Regions from separate parts of the Ectothiorhodospira variabilis genome, predicted to be linked through region 2. Evidence: predicted binding sites of a transcription regulator. Region 2 holds the regulator's gene; the other holds the start of a gene.
What was found. Region 2 encodes sigma-54, which starts transcription at its own class of promoters, with help from an activator protein. Its sites were predicted from a motif close to TGGCANGNTNCNTGCTT; they were not measured.

Region 1 (7,862 bases), on a different contig from region 2:
TTCCACCCAATTGGTACCGCCCACCGGCTGCAAGCCCTGCGGGTTATCGAAATTGGCGATGGCCACTTGGCCCAACGAGCGGTTGACACCGTTGGTGAATCTCGCGAAGACGGTGCCATCGGAGTCCACATCCACATCAATGAGCTGCCCAGGAGCAAACCCGTCTTGATTCAGACGACTGACGCCGAAGCGATCGCCATAGAGGGTGGTTTCGGTGAAATCAACATTGATGTTCAGCGGTTCTGCTGCCCCATTCTCCGGATCAAAACTTATTTCGAGGGGAGTACTCGCATCTAAATCCAATGTTCCTTCCGGAGTAAAAACAAGCTCACCCGCCGTTGCACCATCACCATCTATACCATCTATGGGCTGGTCGCCCTTGAAGGCGCGGACAGCCCACTCGCTATCACCAGTGCGCTGAAAAAACAAAGACACCGTATGCTCTCCCCCCCGGGAATCATAAACAGTCAGGGAGGTGGACTCGTTGTACGTGTCTGGTTCGCTGGGTTCAATGTCAACGGATGGATCGTTGTCAGGGTCAGGTGGGATGGTAGGTGCAGCCGCACTAAGATTCATCAAAGCCTCAATCTCGGAGGTAGCGCGCGGCTCTGCTTCTCCTGTGGTCACACGAATTTCATTCAACTCGCCACTTCGTACCCCGGGGGGATATCCCATCAAATTCTGCCCGGCGGAATTGACAATAAAGCCATCCTTATCGACCAGAAACTGCCCTGCGCGGGTGTACTCACGGACGTCGTCACGCTCGACCACGAAAAAACCGCGACCATTCAGGGCAAGGTCCAGATTGTTGTCGGTAAACTCAAGATCTCCCTGATTGAACTGCTGAGAGACAGCCGCCAGATTCACACCGCTGCCGGTGGCCAGACGCGACACCCCGGTGTATGACAAGGCAAACACGTCGGCAAACTCCGCCCGGGAGCCTTTGAAGCCGGCGGTGGATGAGTTGGAAATATTGTGCCCGGTCACCTCCAGATCTTTGGAGGCCGCGTTGATTCCGGTGAGTCCTATGTTGAAAGACGGCATGATCTAACCCTCAAGTTGTTTGTGCTTCACTGGCCGCAGGCCCTAGCCAATGCGTCGTACCTGGGAGAAATCCATCTCCCCGAAACCTTCAATCTGCAGTTTGATGCCGCCGTTTCTCTGATCCGTGCGCACACTCTCCACACGTGCGTTCAACAGCAATTCAGGCTGCTCACTGCTGCCATCCCGCACCGCATTGGCACGAAATTCATACACACCCGGCGGTGCCCGCTCTCCCTGGTCCGTCATGCCATCCCAATGGAATGACTGCATGCCCGAGGCCTGAGCCCCCATGGGTATGCGCCTGACCAGCGCCCCGGCCGCATCATAGATTCCCACGGTCACATTCTCGGCAGAGGACTTGAGGTCCAGCGCGCCACGCACGCCCCCCTCGTGACCCATTGCTGCCATATCCACCGGCACCAGCACCTCCCGATCCACCAGACTCGCCGCCTGCAGGGTCTGGGACGACTGAACCGACTTGGCGATGCTCTCGAAAGACTTCTGCAACTCACCGATGCCGTTCACCGTGCCGAACTGGGCGATCTGCCCCAGAAAGTCACCGTTCTCCATGGGTTCGAAGGGGTCCTGATTCTGCAGCTGGGTGATCATGAGCTTGAAGAACTCCTCCTGCCCCAACTCGTCACGCTTGCCCGTGTTCGCCTTACTGGAGTTTGTCGACGCCAGCCCCAGGCCCTCCAGCATGTTCAAATCAACGCTCATGGCTCATACCTCCTCAGCCCTGCCCCAACTGCAGCGTGCGCAATAGCAACTGCTTGGTGGTGTTCATCACTTCCACATTGTTCTCGTAACTGCGCGAAGCCGAGATCATGTTGGCCATCTCATCCACCATGTTCACGTTGGGCATGAATACATACCCATCCTCGTTGGCCTGAGGATGATGGGGTTCATACTTCACCCGCGCAGGCGCATCGCTCTCGACGATGTCCATCACGCGAACGGGCATGGTGGAGTTGTTGCCTGGATTGAGTTGATCCATCACCGTCTGGAACACCGGCTGCTTGGAGCGGTAGGCCCCTTCCTCGGTGGTGCTGGCCACCTGGGCATTGGCCATGTTGCTGGCAATGGTGTTGAGCCTCACGGACTGGGCGCTTAGCGCCGAGCCGGATACATCAAAGACCTTGAACATGTTGCTCATGATTCAATTCCCCCGGCCTACTCGCCGCCCCGGAAGGCGTTGCGCAGACCCGTAAACTTGTCACCCAGAAAATCCAGGCTCGCCTGGTATTGAACAGCGTTCTCGGCAAAGGCTGCCTGCTCCAGCTGCGGATCCACCGTATTGCCATCCAGGGAGGGTTGGTTGGGCACCCGGTACATGGCCTCGCCCATGCCGCCCGCACCGCCCGTTGCATCCAGGTGAGCCGCGTGGGTGCGACGCATGGACAACTGATCCGGTTGGTGCTGTTGCTTGAGCACCTGGCGGAAGTCCAGATCGCGGGCCTTGTAGTTGGGGGTGTCGGCATTGGCGATATTGGATGCAAGCAGCTCCATGCGCCTTGAACGCACCTGTAGCGCTGCATCGTGAATACCCAGGGCGTTATCAAATGAGAGCGGCATGATCTTCGACCTCAAGAAAATCTCTTGTCAGTCGAAATGCAATCCGCGTGCCATACGCGAATTTGGATTCGCTTCAGATACTTGGAGGGAGGGAAAAACCAGAAAGAGAGGGCAATCCGGCAACAACCCGCCGTTGGGAGCCGTTGCGAAGCAAGCAGAGTCGAAAGTTTGACGCTACGGGGAGATCACTTCTTCAGGCGATACACCACACCGGGGTTGCAACGCACCATCTCGAAGGCATCGGAATAATTGGCCATGGACTCCGAGGCCCCCAGAAACAGGTAGCCACCCGGATTGAGGATCTGGGAGATGCGCTTGAGGATGGTCCGCTTGGACTCCAGAGAGAAGTAGATCAGCACGTTACGACAGAAGACGATATCAAACCGACCCATGGTGCTGTAGTTGTCCAGGAGATTGAACTCCCGGTAGCTGACGCGGGCCTTGATGTCCGGCTTCACTTCCCAGCGATCGCCTTTTTGAATGAAGAACCGATTACGACGATCAAGCGACAGCCCCCGGGCCACGGCCAGGGAGTCGTAGCTGGCCTCCTTGGCCTCGCGCAGCACAGCACCGGAGATGTCCGTACCCAGGATCTGCACGTCCCGGAGACTACCGGGCCGCGACTGCAGGTACTCGCTGGTGGCCATGCTGATGGAATAGGGCTCCTGGCCGGAGGAACAGGCGGCGCACCAGATGCGCACCGTGGAGCCCGGGGATTTCTTGGCCAGTTCCGGGTAGATCTGATTCTTCAGGATCTCGAAGGGGAAGACATCACGAAACCAGTAGGTTTCGTTGGTCGTCATGGCCTCGATCACCCGCTCGCGCAAGCCTGAGCGGCCCCCGCGCTTGAGGAGCTTGAGCAATTCACTGACCGAGGAGACCGAGAACTCCTTCATCAACCGGGACAACCGGCTGGTTACCAGATAATGCTTGTTGTCTCCCAGTACAAGTCCGCAGGACCGCTCAAGAAAGATCTTGAAGTCCTCGTAATCCTGGGGTTCGATCGGGCCTGATGACAAGATTCTGGTGCTTCCCGGTTAATGGATTTTGCCTGCCTCCGGCCATGAACCGGAACGCGCATTATACCCGCAAAACAAGCCCACAGGCGGCAACGGGTTGCCGCCTGTGGCATTCCCCTGCCCTGCCCCCCCCCCCGTTATTGACCGACCTCTTCGGGCTGCAGGTGGCTGAGCACCGCCTCGGCCAGTTCGTCCGGGCTGAACTTGGGCAGAAATCGATTGGCCCCCGCCTGACGCACCATGGCCTCGTTGAAGGTACCACTCAGGGAGGAATGTAACAGGACGTACAGTCCCGACAACTCCGGCAGCTGACGGATCTCCGAAGATAAGGTGTACCCGTCCATGACGGGCATCTCGATATCCGAGATCACCATGCCGATCTGCTCATCGATGGGGCCCTCCCGTGCCATGTCCTTGAGCTTGTTGAGGGCCTGCTGACCGTCATTGGCCACAATGGCCTCGACACCGATCTGGGTAAGGGCGCGCACGATCTGCTTGCGGGCTACCGAAGAATCGTCGGCCACCAGGGCACGGCGCACCCGCCCACCCTCGCGGATGTTACGGGACAGGGCTTCGTCCACATCCCTGGAAGGACCAGTGACCATCTCCAGGACCTTTTCCACGTCGATGATTTCCACCAGGCGGTCTTCCACCTGGGTGACAGCCGTCAAAAAGCTGTCCTTGTGCGTGCCCCGCGGCGGCGGCCGGATCTGATCCCAGTTGAGATTGATGATGCGATCCACCGAGGCCACCAGCAGGCCCTGTACCGAGCGGTTGAACTCGGTGAGGATGACAAAGGCCTTCTGCTCGTGTTCCGGCGCTGCCATGCCGATGGCGTTGGCCAGGTCCACCACCGAGACGGTCTGCCCTCGCAGGGTGGCCACGCCGCGCACCACCGAATGGGCGCTGGGCATGCGATTGAGGGGTGGGCAGGCGATCACCTCACGCACCTTGAAGACGTTGATGGCAAACATCTGTCGCGTACCCAGGGAGAACAGCAACAACTCAAGGCGGTTCTGCCCCACCATCTGGGTACGCCGATTGACACCATCCATCAAGTCGCTCATGGGCCCCTCCTGCGGAACACCCGGGGATAAACATGGCCAGTCGACCGGGTTATCGGCGGTCTGGGGCAATCCTTGATACCTGATCTGGCACCGGGATTGCATCCTCTTGACACCAATAGCCCCCGGCGCCGGAATCCCGGCAACGATTGCGCGGATCACGATTATGAACCAACTCATACATATCTGTCTCATACCCCGGGCTCATGGCCCCCGCTCCGTTCATGGACGCCGTGGGTGGAGAGGGTCAGTCCTGTCGTGCCTGGCCCTGTGCGCACTGGCACTGCCGCCCACAGCCCTGAGCTCGGAGGTTGAACCGCACGGCAACATTCTCAAGGCAGCCCGGGAGTTTCTCACCGAGCAGGCACGACAGCATCATGGCGACGCCCTTGAGGTGCGCGTAGTCCCGGGACGACTTGACCCGCGACTCCGGCTGCGGGCCTGCGGCGCCCCTCTGGAAGCCCAACTTCCGCCCGGGGGGCGCATGGTGGGCAACACCACCGTGGGCGTGCGCTGCCCCGGCCCCGCGCCCTGGAGCCTGTATGTACCGATGCAGATCAACCTGCGTGGCGAGGTCGTGGTTCTTGACCGTTCCCTGCCCCGCGGCACTGTACTATCCTCCAATGATATAAGACTGGAGCATCGGGAACTCAACAGCCTGCACAGCGGCTACCTGGTGGACCCGGAAGGCGCCCAGAACATGGTGCTACGACGCGCCCTGAGCGGTGGTACGGTGCTTACACCCCACATGGTGGAGCCGCAACGCCTTGTGCATCGGGGTGAGCGCGTCACCCTGATCTCGGAAAATTCGGTGGTCTCTGTACGCATGGCCGGTGAGGCCATGGCAGACGGCTCCTACGGAGACCGGGTGCGAGTCCGCAACCTGTCATCCAAACGCATCGTCGAGGGCCGGGTACTTTCTGCCGGGGTGGTGGGTGTTAATATGTGACACCCGACACATAATACGGGTTAAAGAATTCCCAGGATGAGCCGATAAAAGGACCATGAGAGGCGATGTCTGTATGTGCGAGGAATGGATATGTCCATCGAAATCAAGAATCTAAGCCAGCCGCAGGCGCGGGGTGCCGGTGACAGCCGCGGCACGTCCGAAAGTGCCCGTGGCGGCAAGGGGAGCGGTCAAGCTCCGAGCCCGGCCGATAACACGGCCGACAAGATCACCCTCACCGGGGCCGCAAAACGCCTCAGTGACCTGGAGCAGACTGCGGCTTCCCAGCCGCAGGTGGATGAGCAGCGCGTGGCTGAGCTGCGCCAGGCCATCCAGGATGGAAGCTACCAGGTGAATGCGCAGGCCGTGGCAGAAGGGCTCATGAAGTCGGAAACCCTGTTCTGATCCCATGAACCACACCCCCTTCCCCGAGCACCTGGACCAGATACTCAGTCAGTCCGTGCGTGAGGCCACCAGCCTGGAATCGGCCTTGCAGCGCGAGGGCGCGGCCCTGGCGTCTCGTGACCTGGACGAACTGAATGCGGCCGTGGCTGACAAACAAAGCCGCGTACAGGCACTGGAAGCGCTGACGCGTCAACAAACGGAACTGCTGCAGCGGGAAGGCTATGAAACCAATGCCCACGGCATGGACTGTGTGCTGCGCGACTGGGACGAAGAGGGCGTGCTACGCCCCGTCTGGGATCGCCTGGTGGAAGTCATGTCCCATTGCCATCGCCTGAATCAAGTGAATGGCGGTGTGGTGGAAACCAGCCGACGCCGTGTGGACCAGGCACTGCACATCCTGCGCGGTGAAGAATCCCGCACCGAACTCTACGACACCCGCGGTCGCGCCTTCTCGGCAAGCTCATCCCGCCCGATCACCAAAGCCTGACCTCGCGCATCACTCGGCGGCGATTCCCGACCGCCATGTATCCCACACTGTGCTAACCTTATATTGACGGGTTTAGTCAGACCCGCAGGCACACCTACCCGCGTGGGAGGAACAAGCGCCATGGCACAGATGCAGACACTGGCCCGTGAAGCACCGGCCGGAGAAGTGGGGCAGCCGATGATGACCGCCGACGATATCCTGGCACAATTGAGGGATCTGGAAGCGCGCCATGCGCCGCTCAGTGTGCGACTGGGCAATGAACAGGACTTCTTCAACAGCCGATTGCTGCGCATGGATCCTTCCCACGGATGGTTGTTCCTGGAGGAACTCAAGCCCTACCAGGGGCACCTGCGGGTCGCACCTGGACAGCCCATGCATGTATACGCCGTCTTCGGTGACATGGGCGCCCATTTCTGCACCGAGGTGCTGCACACCGGCGAGCATGATGGCGTGGCCTTCTACGTTCTGGGGCTTCCGGAGGAAATGGACTCGGAACAAAAACGCACCCACTTCCGAACCCCCGTGGAACATTCCCTGGGCGCCAAGGTGACGCTCACCAATCGTGACGGGCGCCAGTTCAGCGGTCGACTGGTGGACGTGTCCCTGGGTGGGCTGAGCGCCCATTTCGACCTGGACACCCCCATCAACGCCCGGGAACTACTTGACGTCAAGGGCCTGCAACTCCCCGGCATCCCCCCCATAGATTGCGGGCTTCAGGTACGGTTCGCCAGGGACGAGAAGGACAAGGGACGGAGACTGGTGGGGGGGCGATTCTTCGACCTGACCCCGGAGGACGAGCGCCACCTGCTGCGAACCCTGCTGGTACTGGAGCGGGAGGAAACGCACCATCATCGCAGGCATGACGACTGAAAACCTCTGCGGATCTCAGACCTCCGTGAGATCCGCCTTGCGGGCCTTCAGGAACGATTCCACAACCCGCATGAAAAGCGCCATATCCAGGGGCTTGGTGAGGTACTGATCAAACCCGGCCTCGCGGCCTCGCTCCATATCCCTTTCGGTGGCGTTGGCGGTCAGGGCGATCAGCGGAATATCAGTGGTCTCCGGCTCCTGCCGCAGCCGCTGCAGCACATCATAGCCATTCATCCCCGGCATGTTGATATCCAGGATGATCAGATCCGGCCGGTGGGCCCTGGCCAATTCCAGACCCAGACCACCCGAAGGGGCATTGAGCACCTGCACCCCCACCCGCTGTCGCAGCACATGCTCCACCAATCGCAGATTGGCAGGGTTATCGTCCACGTGCAGCACCGTGAAGTGACGATCCTGACCGGTGGCAGCGACGGGGGCTGACGAGTGCAACG
Region 2 (7,862 bases):
CCAGGCGCTCCTCCATGACCTCCATGATGTTGCTGACGGTGAGCGAGTCGGTCATGGGCTCATCCCGGGGCTTCGGTGTCCCATTCCCGCACCAGAGTCAGCAGGTCCGAAGGACCGGAGGTGCTGCGCAGCCGGGCCAGCGTCTCCGGATCGGAGAACATCCTTGCCAGCAACGCGAGGATCTGGAGATGCTCGTCCGTGCAGTCTGCCGGCACCACCAGCGCGAACAGGATGTCCACCGGCTCACTGTCGGGGGCATCGTAGTCGACGCCCTTTTCCAGCTTGAGCAGCGCGGCACAGGCCTCGCTGGCGCCGGCCAGTCGACCGTGGGGGATGGCCACGCCATGCCCCAGGCCCGTGCTGCCCAGGCGCTCCCGGGCCAGCAGGCTGTCGAAGATCTCGCCCTGGGTGAGCTTGGGTAGATGATTGGAGAGCATCTCGCCCAGCATCTCCAGCGCACGTTTCTTGCTGCTCACGTCCGTCTGGCAGTGCACCCGCTCAGGGGCGAGAAGATCACCGATGTTCATGAAACGCTCACTCGATGTGGTTGCGGTGGGAGCCTTCCGCCCGGTGGTGGTCCTTGAGCTTCTCCTTGTGCTTCACCACCTGGCGATCCAGTTTGTCCACCAGGGCGTCGATGGCGGCGTACATGTCCGTATGCGTGGCCTCGGCATGGATGCTGTTACCGCTGAGCAACAGGTTGCTCTCGGCCTTTTGCTGCAGCTTCTCCACGGTCAGGATCACATGCACGTCGATGACGTTGTCAAAATGCCGCTCCAGGCGCTCGAACTTCTCGTTGACGTAGTTGCGCAGAGCGTCGGTCAGGTCGACGTGATGACCGGTGAGGTTGATCTGCATGAGATGACTCCTTGGGAATGGATAGGGATGGGTAATGATCAGGACGGCTGCGTGGGTTTGCTTCAAACGAGCCGCTTGCGTTCGTTGGATGGCGGAATGGACATGGCCTCACGGTACTTGGCGACCGTGCGTCGTGCCACATGAATGCCGCGATCCACCAGGACCTGGGCGATCTTGCTGTCACTCATGGGTTTGCCCTGGGGCTCCTCGGCAACCAGCTTGCGGATCATGGCGCGTATCGCGGTGGCTGAACACTCACCGCCGTCGGCCGTGCCCACGTGGCTGGAAAAGAAATACTTGAATTCGTAGATGCCCCGGGGGGTATGCATGAATTTTTGGGTGGTCACCCGGGAGATGGTGGACTCATGCATCTCTAGTTGCTCGGCGATATCGCGCAGCACCAGGGGTTTCATGGCCTCGTCACCGTATTCCAGGAAGGCACGCTGGTGCTCCACGATGGCTGTGCCCACCCGCAGCAGCGTTTCGTTGCGGCTTTGCAGGCTCTTGATGAACCAGCGTGCCTCCTGGAGGCTGTTGCGCATGTAGGTGTTGTCCTGGCTGGAATCGGCGCGGCGCACGAAACTGGCATACAGGGGGTTCACCCGCAAGCGCGGCGCGATTTCCGGGTTGAGCTCCACCTGCCAGCGGCCTTCGCGCTTGCGCACGAACACATCAGGGATGATGTATTCGGGCGAACTGCTGCTGATGAGCCCGCCCGGGCGCGGGTTCAGTGTCTGGATCAGGGCGATCACCTGCTGCAACTCGCCATCATCCAGCCCCAGGCGCCGCTGCACGCCCTTGTAGTCACGCGCACCCAGGGCATCCAGGTGTTCGCGGGCCAGGGCGCGGGCCTCGGCCAGCCAGGGGGTGTCCTCCGGGAACTGAGCCAGTTGCAGGGTCAGGCACTCGGCCAGGTCACGTGCGCCCACGCCCACCGGGTCCAGGTGCTGAACCATGTTCAGTACGGCTTCCACCTCATCCAGTTCCAGGTCCATTTCCCGGTCCGTGGCCAGGGTTGCATGGATCTGCTCGATGGGTTCGGCCAGATAGCCGTCTTCGTTAATGGAATCGATGATGGTCAAGGCAATGGCCCGGTCACGCTCACTCATGGACGACAGGTGCACTTGCCACATGAGGTGTTCATGCAGGCTTTCCGAGGGGCCGGTCTGGTTCTCGAAAAGGTCTCGCCCGTCGTGGTCCGACTGTCCGGCGCTGGAAGGGGGCACATCGTAGATGTCGTCCCAGTTGCTGTCCACCGGTAATTCGTCGGGGATCTGCTCCTGACTGCCGTCGGCGTTGCCTTCCGTCTCGGCGGCGGCCTCCGCTGCTTCTGCTGCCTCGGAGGTTTCGGCCTGCTCCTGCTCGCGAGGCTCCTCGCTGGCGGTCTCCTGATCGGCCTCCGTGCCCTCCACGGCCTCGAGCATGGGGTTGGTTTCCAGGGTCTCCTGGATCTGGGCCTGCAATTCCAGCGTCGAGAGCTGCAGCAGGCGAATGGCCTGCTGCAGCTGGGGGGTCATGGTCAGGTTTTGACCCAGCCGGAGCTGGACGGACGGTTTCAACATAGCACGATGTGCGCCATCGGGCCGGGGCCCGGGTCTTTGATGCCTGATGATGAAGGCGGGGGCAGGCCCCCGGCGTAAATGATGCTTTCAGGGGAGATTATACGGTGTGCCAGCAAAAATGGGACCCATGTCCCGAAAACCGCATGCTGAACGGGGGGGCTTGGCTTCACAGGCGGAAGTTCTCCCCCAGATAGACGCGGCGGACCTGCGGGTCGGCCAGTACGTCTTCCGGCGCGCCCTGGCTGATGATGTGCCCGCCACTGAGGATGTAGGCCCGGTTGCAGATGCCCAGGGTCTCGCGCACGTTGTGGTCGGTGATCAGTACGCCGATGTTCCGTGACGTGAGATGGGTGATGATCCGCTGGATCTCGATCACCGAGATGGGGTCCACGCCGGCGAAGGGTTCGTCCAGAAGGATGAAGGCCGGTTCGGTGGCCAGGGCACGGGCGATCTCCACGCGCCGTCGTTCGCCACCGGAGAGACTGACCCCGGCGTTGTCGCGGATGTGCTGGATCTGGAACTCCTCCAGCAGGGATTCCATCTTCTCCAGGCGCTGGGCCTTGTTGAGGTCGCGGCGGACCTCCAGCACGGCCATGATGTTGTCTGCCACGGAGAGCTTGCGGAATACCGAGGGCTCCTGGGGCAGATAGCCCACGCCCATGCGGGCCCTCGCGTGCATCGGCAGTCGGGTGATGTCGCGGCCATCCAGACGGATCTGGCCTTCGTCGCAGGGTACCAGGCCCACGATCATGTAGAAGCAGGTGGTCTTGCCGGCGCCATTGGGGCCCAGCAGGCCCACCACCTCACCGCTGTTGATGTGGATGGAGGCGCCGTCCACGGGTTTGACTGCCCGGTAACGCTTGACCAGCTTGTCGGTCTCCAGGCGGCTCATGGGGTGTCGCCGTCCTCCGGCCGGGAGCGAGAACGATCCCGGGGTGCGAAGATGGCCTCCACCCGGCCTGTGTCGCCGGTGCTGGCTTCAAGGGTGGCGGCCTCCAGGTTATAGACGATGCTGCTGCCGCGGAATTCGTCATCCCCCTGCCATACCCGGGCCTCGCCGGTGAGCACCACCCGCGGTCCATCCGGAAAGAACTCCATGCGTCGTGCCTCGGCGCGAACCTCACGGTTGGATTCATCCCGTGTGGTCAGGGTGGCCAGGCGCCCTTCTGAGACCATGCGCTGGAGTTGCCGCTGGGGGGCATGCACCGTCACCTCGTCGCCCGTGATGACGGTATCGCCCTGGGTGATGGTGACGTTGCCCCGGTAAATACTCACCCCCCGCTGATCGTCCAGGCTGGCGCGATCCGCCTCGATGCGGATGGGCAGGTCGGGGTCGTGCTGGCCCTGTGCAACAGGCATACATGACAGCAAAACGGCCAATAGCAGCCCCGCCACAAACGGACTCGTGGGGATGTCAGTGCGGAACATAGGTGCCTCTCACCTGACTCTCAAGTTCCAGGGTATCCCGGGTCAGATCCAAAGTCATGCCCACTCCCTCCGCCTCCCGATGAGTGCTCACCATGCGGGCCAGTGCATCGGTTTGTGCCTGGCGGGGCAGGGTCCACACCGTGACATCCCGGCTGGTGATGGTGATGGGGGGGTGATCAGGGGCCTCGGGGCGGTCCAGACGCACGTTGCCCAGCAGTTGCACTTCGTCGCCGGCGGGTGAAATCCAGCCGTGTTCGGAACGCAGGGTCCAGTCGGGAGCAGGGGGGTGTTCCATGATCAGCACCGGGGCCTCCACATGACTGGAACGGTCCGCCTGGCGCTGCTCCAGTCGGGCGCCGGAGAGCCGGTACTTGAGGTTGCCGGACTCGTCCATGCTCCAGACCACGAAATCCTCGGCAAAGAACTGATTGGCCTCGGGATCTATCTGGGTGGTCGGCACGACGCGTCGTTCCTGGGCATTCTCGGCGAGCCAGAAGCCGACCACGGCCACCAGGGTGAGTGCCAGGATCAGCAGCAGTCCTGAAAGGCGGCGACTCATTCCAGGTAGGGGGCCAGGGCGGCCTGCAGGTTGTCCTGGGCCTCCAGTATGAACTCGCAGGCCTCACGCACCGCTCCACGGCCGCCGCCTGTCCGGGTGATGTAGTGGGCATGCTCGCGCACCAGGGGGTGGGCATCGGCCACGGCAATGGCCATGACGACGCGACGCATCACGGGCAGATCCACCACGTCGTCCCCCATGTAGGCAGCATGTTCGATACCCACACCAGCCGCCTCCAGCAATCCACCCAGGGCATCCAGCTTGTCGCGACGGCCCTGGACGATGTGCTGGATGCCCAGGTCACGGCAGCGGTGTTCCACCACCTGAGAGCGTCGCCCGGTGAGGATGCCGATCTGAACGCCGCTGTCGGCCAGCATGCGGATGCCATGACCATCACGGCTGTTGAAGGCCTTGTACTGCTGGCCATCGTCCCCCAGGTAGAGGTTGCCATCGGTGAGCACGCCGTCCACGTCAAGGATGAGGAAGCGCACGTCGCGGGCACGTTGTCTTGGCGTATCATTCATGGGGCAAGGATACCACGGGGCCGTCGTACCACTTCAGACCACGCCGGCGCGCAGCAGGTCATGCATGTTCAGGGCTCCCACCAGGTGCTGGCCCACGTCCACCACCGGCAGGGCGCTGATCTTGTGGTCCTCCATCACCTTGAGGGCCTCGGCTGCCAGCATGCCCGACTGCACCGTCTTGCACTGGCGGGTCATGACATCACCGATGCACGTGCCACGGATGTCGATGCCTCGGTCCAGGGTGCGGCGCAGGTCGCCGTCGGTATACACGCCGATCAGGTTGCGGTGCTCGTCCACCACCGCGGTCATTCCCAGGCCCTGGCGGGTGATCTCCATGAGGGCGTCGGTCAGTGGGGCATCGGCCCGCACCAGGGGTATGCGTTCACCCGTGTGCATGATATCCCCCACATGCAGCAGCAGGCGCCGCCCCAGGCGACCACCGGGGTGGGAGCGGGCAAAGTCATCGGCGGTGAAGCCCCGGGCCTCCAGCATGGCCACAGCCAGTGCATCACCCATGGCCAGGGTGGCGGTGGTGCTGGAGGTGGGGGCCAGGCCCAGGGGGCAGGCCTCCGCGGCGACGCTCACATCCAGGTGCACGTTGGCCTCCCGGGCCAGCGTGGAACGCGGATTGCCGGTCAGGGCGATCAGGGGGACGCCCAGGCGGCGGATCAATGGCAGGATGGTGAGGAGTTCATCGGTCTCCCCGGAATTGGACAGGGCCAGCGCCGTATCCCCGGTGGTGATCATGCCCAGATCGCCGTGGCTGGCCTCGCCCGGATGGACGAAGAAGGCCGGGGTGCCGGTGCTGGCCAGGGTGGCGGCGATCTTGCCGCCCACATGGCCGGATTTTCCCATGCCGGTGACCACCACACGCCCGGTGCAGGCCAGCATGTACTCGCAGGCACGGACAAAGCGTTCATCCAGGCGGGGGATGAGATCGCGGATACCCTGAGCCTCGTTCTCCAGGACGGCCCGGGCCATGTCCAAAGTCTTGTCGGGATTGAGCTTCATCGGCGAAACACTACCTCAAGGCGGGAGCGGATTAAACAATGGGACAAGGCAAGTCTTTCCACCTCACGCTGGGTGCCCGTGACTGGGAGCACCCGGCGTGGGTGGCGCAATTCTACCCCCAGGACATGCCGGCGTCCTGGCGTCTGTGCTTTTACGCCAACGAGTTCTCTGCGGTCCTCGTGCCTGCACAGCGCTGGCAAGGCACAGAGGTGTCGGATTGGCGGGGCTGGCTCGGCGAGGTGCGGGAGGACTTCCGGTTTTATCTGGAACTGGCGGACCCCGGGGGAGTGGATGTGGAGCACCTGGGACGCCTGCGGGAGACCCTGGGGCCCCAATTGGCGGGCCTCGTGGTGCCCGAGGCCACGCGCGTGCCCATGGAGGGGGGAGGAGGCACCGCGGCCATGGGCCCGTGGCCGGATGGCCTGCCTTGTTACTCGGCCAGTGCCCCGGCGACACATGCCCGCTTGTGGACGGGGCCGGACACGCAGGCGCCTTGCGGGCCGGTGGGGCGGGTGGTCCTGCCATCAGGGGCGCACCCGCGTGTCCTGCGTGACCATCTGGAGGCGTTCGCTCGGTGCTCGCAAGGCCGCTCGGGCGTGTTGTTCCTGGATGCCCCGCCCGCCGTCATGGGGCAAACCGTCACCCTGGCCGGCTTGCTGGGGTTCACTTGACAGCCCCGGCGCTCCGACAGATCATGATCGCGGCTCGATTGATATTCGACGATCATTACCCTGCCAAGGAACGTCCCTATTTCCCCCATCCCCGATAAAACCCCCTGGATCGAGATCCGCGATGTGCATTTTGCCCGCGGTGACCGCAAGATCTTTGATGGGCTGGATATCACCATCCCCCGGGGGCAGGTGACGGCCATCATGGGTCCCAGCGGCACGGGCAAGACCACCCTGCTGCGGCTGATCGGCGGCCAGCTCAAGCCCGACCGGGGGCAGGTGCTCGTGGAAGGGCAGGACGTGCATCGGCTTTCCCTGCGGGAGCTTTACCGCCTGCGGCGGCGTATGGGCATGCTGTTCCAGAGCGGGGCGCTGCTCACCGATCTCAATGTCTTCGACAACGTGGCCTTCCCCATCCGCGAGAATACCCGCCTGCCCGAGCCGGTGGTGCGTAATCTGGTGCTGATGAAGCTGGAGGCCGTGGGATTGCGCGGCGCCTGGGCCCTGCAGCCCAGCGAACTCTCCGGCGGCATGGCCCGGCGCGTGGCCCTGGCGCGGGCCATCGCCCTGGATCCGCTGTTGATGATGTACGACGAGCCCTTCACGGGCCTCGATCCCATCACCATGGCCGTGATCGTGTCGTTGATCCGACGCCTGAACGATGCCCTGGGCATGACCAGCATCGTGGTCTCCCACGATGTGGCGGAGGCCAATTCCATCGCCGACTGGGTGTATCTCATCTCCGACGGCCGGGTGGTGGACCAGGGGTCGCCGTCGCAACTGCAGCGGGAGGCCTCGGACTGGTCGCGTCAGTTTCTGGAGGGGCTGCCCGATGGGCCGGTGCCGTTCCATTACCCGGCGCCGGACTATCTGGATGATCTGATGACGGGTGGACGATCCTGATGGGCGCATTCCAGCGGCTGGGACAATGGAGTCTGGGAGTGCTCGAGCGCCTTGGGCGTGGTCATCTGTTCCTGTTCCGTACCCTGCTGGCCCTGGGGCCGCTGGCGATGCGGCCCCGGCTGCTGATCCGCGAACTCTATTCGGTGGGCGTGCTGTCCTTGCTCATCATTGTGGTGTCAGGGCTGTTCGTGGGCATGGTGCTCGGGTACCAGGGCTATATCACCCTGGTGGACTTCGGTGCCGCCGAGATCCTGGGTGCGGTGGTGGCGCTGTCGCTGGTGCGGGAACTGGGGCCGGTGGTCACGGCATTGCTGTTTGCCGGCCGGGCCGGTTCGGCCCTCACTGCAGA

Region 1: a site for sigma-54 is predicted at 4,791-4,807, ahead of flgA (flagellar basal body P-ring formation chaperone FlgA). Genes of this name have one in related genera too.

Annotation. Positions count from the first base shown of each region.
Region 1 is NZ_JAJNAO010000003.1:195,612-203,473, reverse strand. Features, by position in the region: gene flgE (flagellar hook protein FlgE) at 1-1,044, opposite strand, end outside; gene LPW30_RS05765 (flagellar hook assembly protein FlgD) at 1,087-1,764, opposite strand; gene flgC (flagellar basal body rod protein FlgC) at 1,778-2,200, opposite strand; gene flgB (flagellar basal body rod protein FlgB) at 2,218-2,619, opposite strand; gene LPW30_RS05750 (CheR family methyltransferase) at 2,805-3,641, opposite strand; gene LPW30_RS05745 (chemotaxis protein) at 3,776-4,705, opposite strand; gene flgA (flagellar basal body P-ring formation chaperone FlgA) at 4,869-5,651, shown strand; gene flgM (flagellar biosynthesis anti-sigma factor FlgM) at 5,742-6,053, shown strand; gene LPW30_RS05730 (flagella synthesis protein FlgN) at 6,058-6,540, shown strand; gene LPW30_RS05725 (flagellar brake protein) at 6,661-7,410, shown strand; gene LPW30_RS05720 (hybrid sensor histidine kinase/response regulator) at 7,426-7,862, opposite strand, start outside.
Region 2 is NZ_JAJNAO010000002.1:182,326-190,187, reverse strand. Features, by position in the region: gene hprK (HPr(Ser) kinase/phosphatase) at 1-55, opposite strand, end outside; gene LPW30_RS03515 (PTS sugar transporter subunit IIA) at 60-527, opposite strand; gene hpf (ribosome hibernation-promoting factor, HPF/YfiA family) at 535-858, opposite strand; gene LPW30_RS03505 (RNA polymerase factor sigma-54) at 921-2,420, opposite strand; gene lptB (LPS export ABC transporter ATP-binding protein) at 2,587-3,312, opposite strand; gene lptA (lipopolysaccharide transport periplasmic protein LptA) at 3,309-3,779, opposite strand; gene lptC (LPS export ABC transporter periplasmic protein LptC) at 3,835-4,407, opposite strand; gene kdsC (3-deoxy-manno-octulosonate-8-phosphatase KdsC) at 4,404-4,931, opposite strand; gene LPW30_RS03480 (KpsF/GutQ family sugar-phosphate isomerase) at 4,965-5,942, opposite strand; gene LPW30_RS03475 (DUF72 domain-containing protein) at 5,981-6,613, shown strand; gene LPW30_RS03470 (ATP-binding cassette domain-containing protein) at 6,668-7,513, shown strand; gene mlaE (lipid asymmetry maintenance ABC transporter permease subunit MlaE) at 7,513-7,862, shown strand, end outside.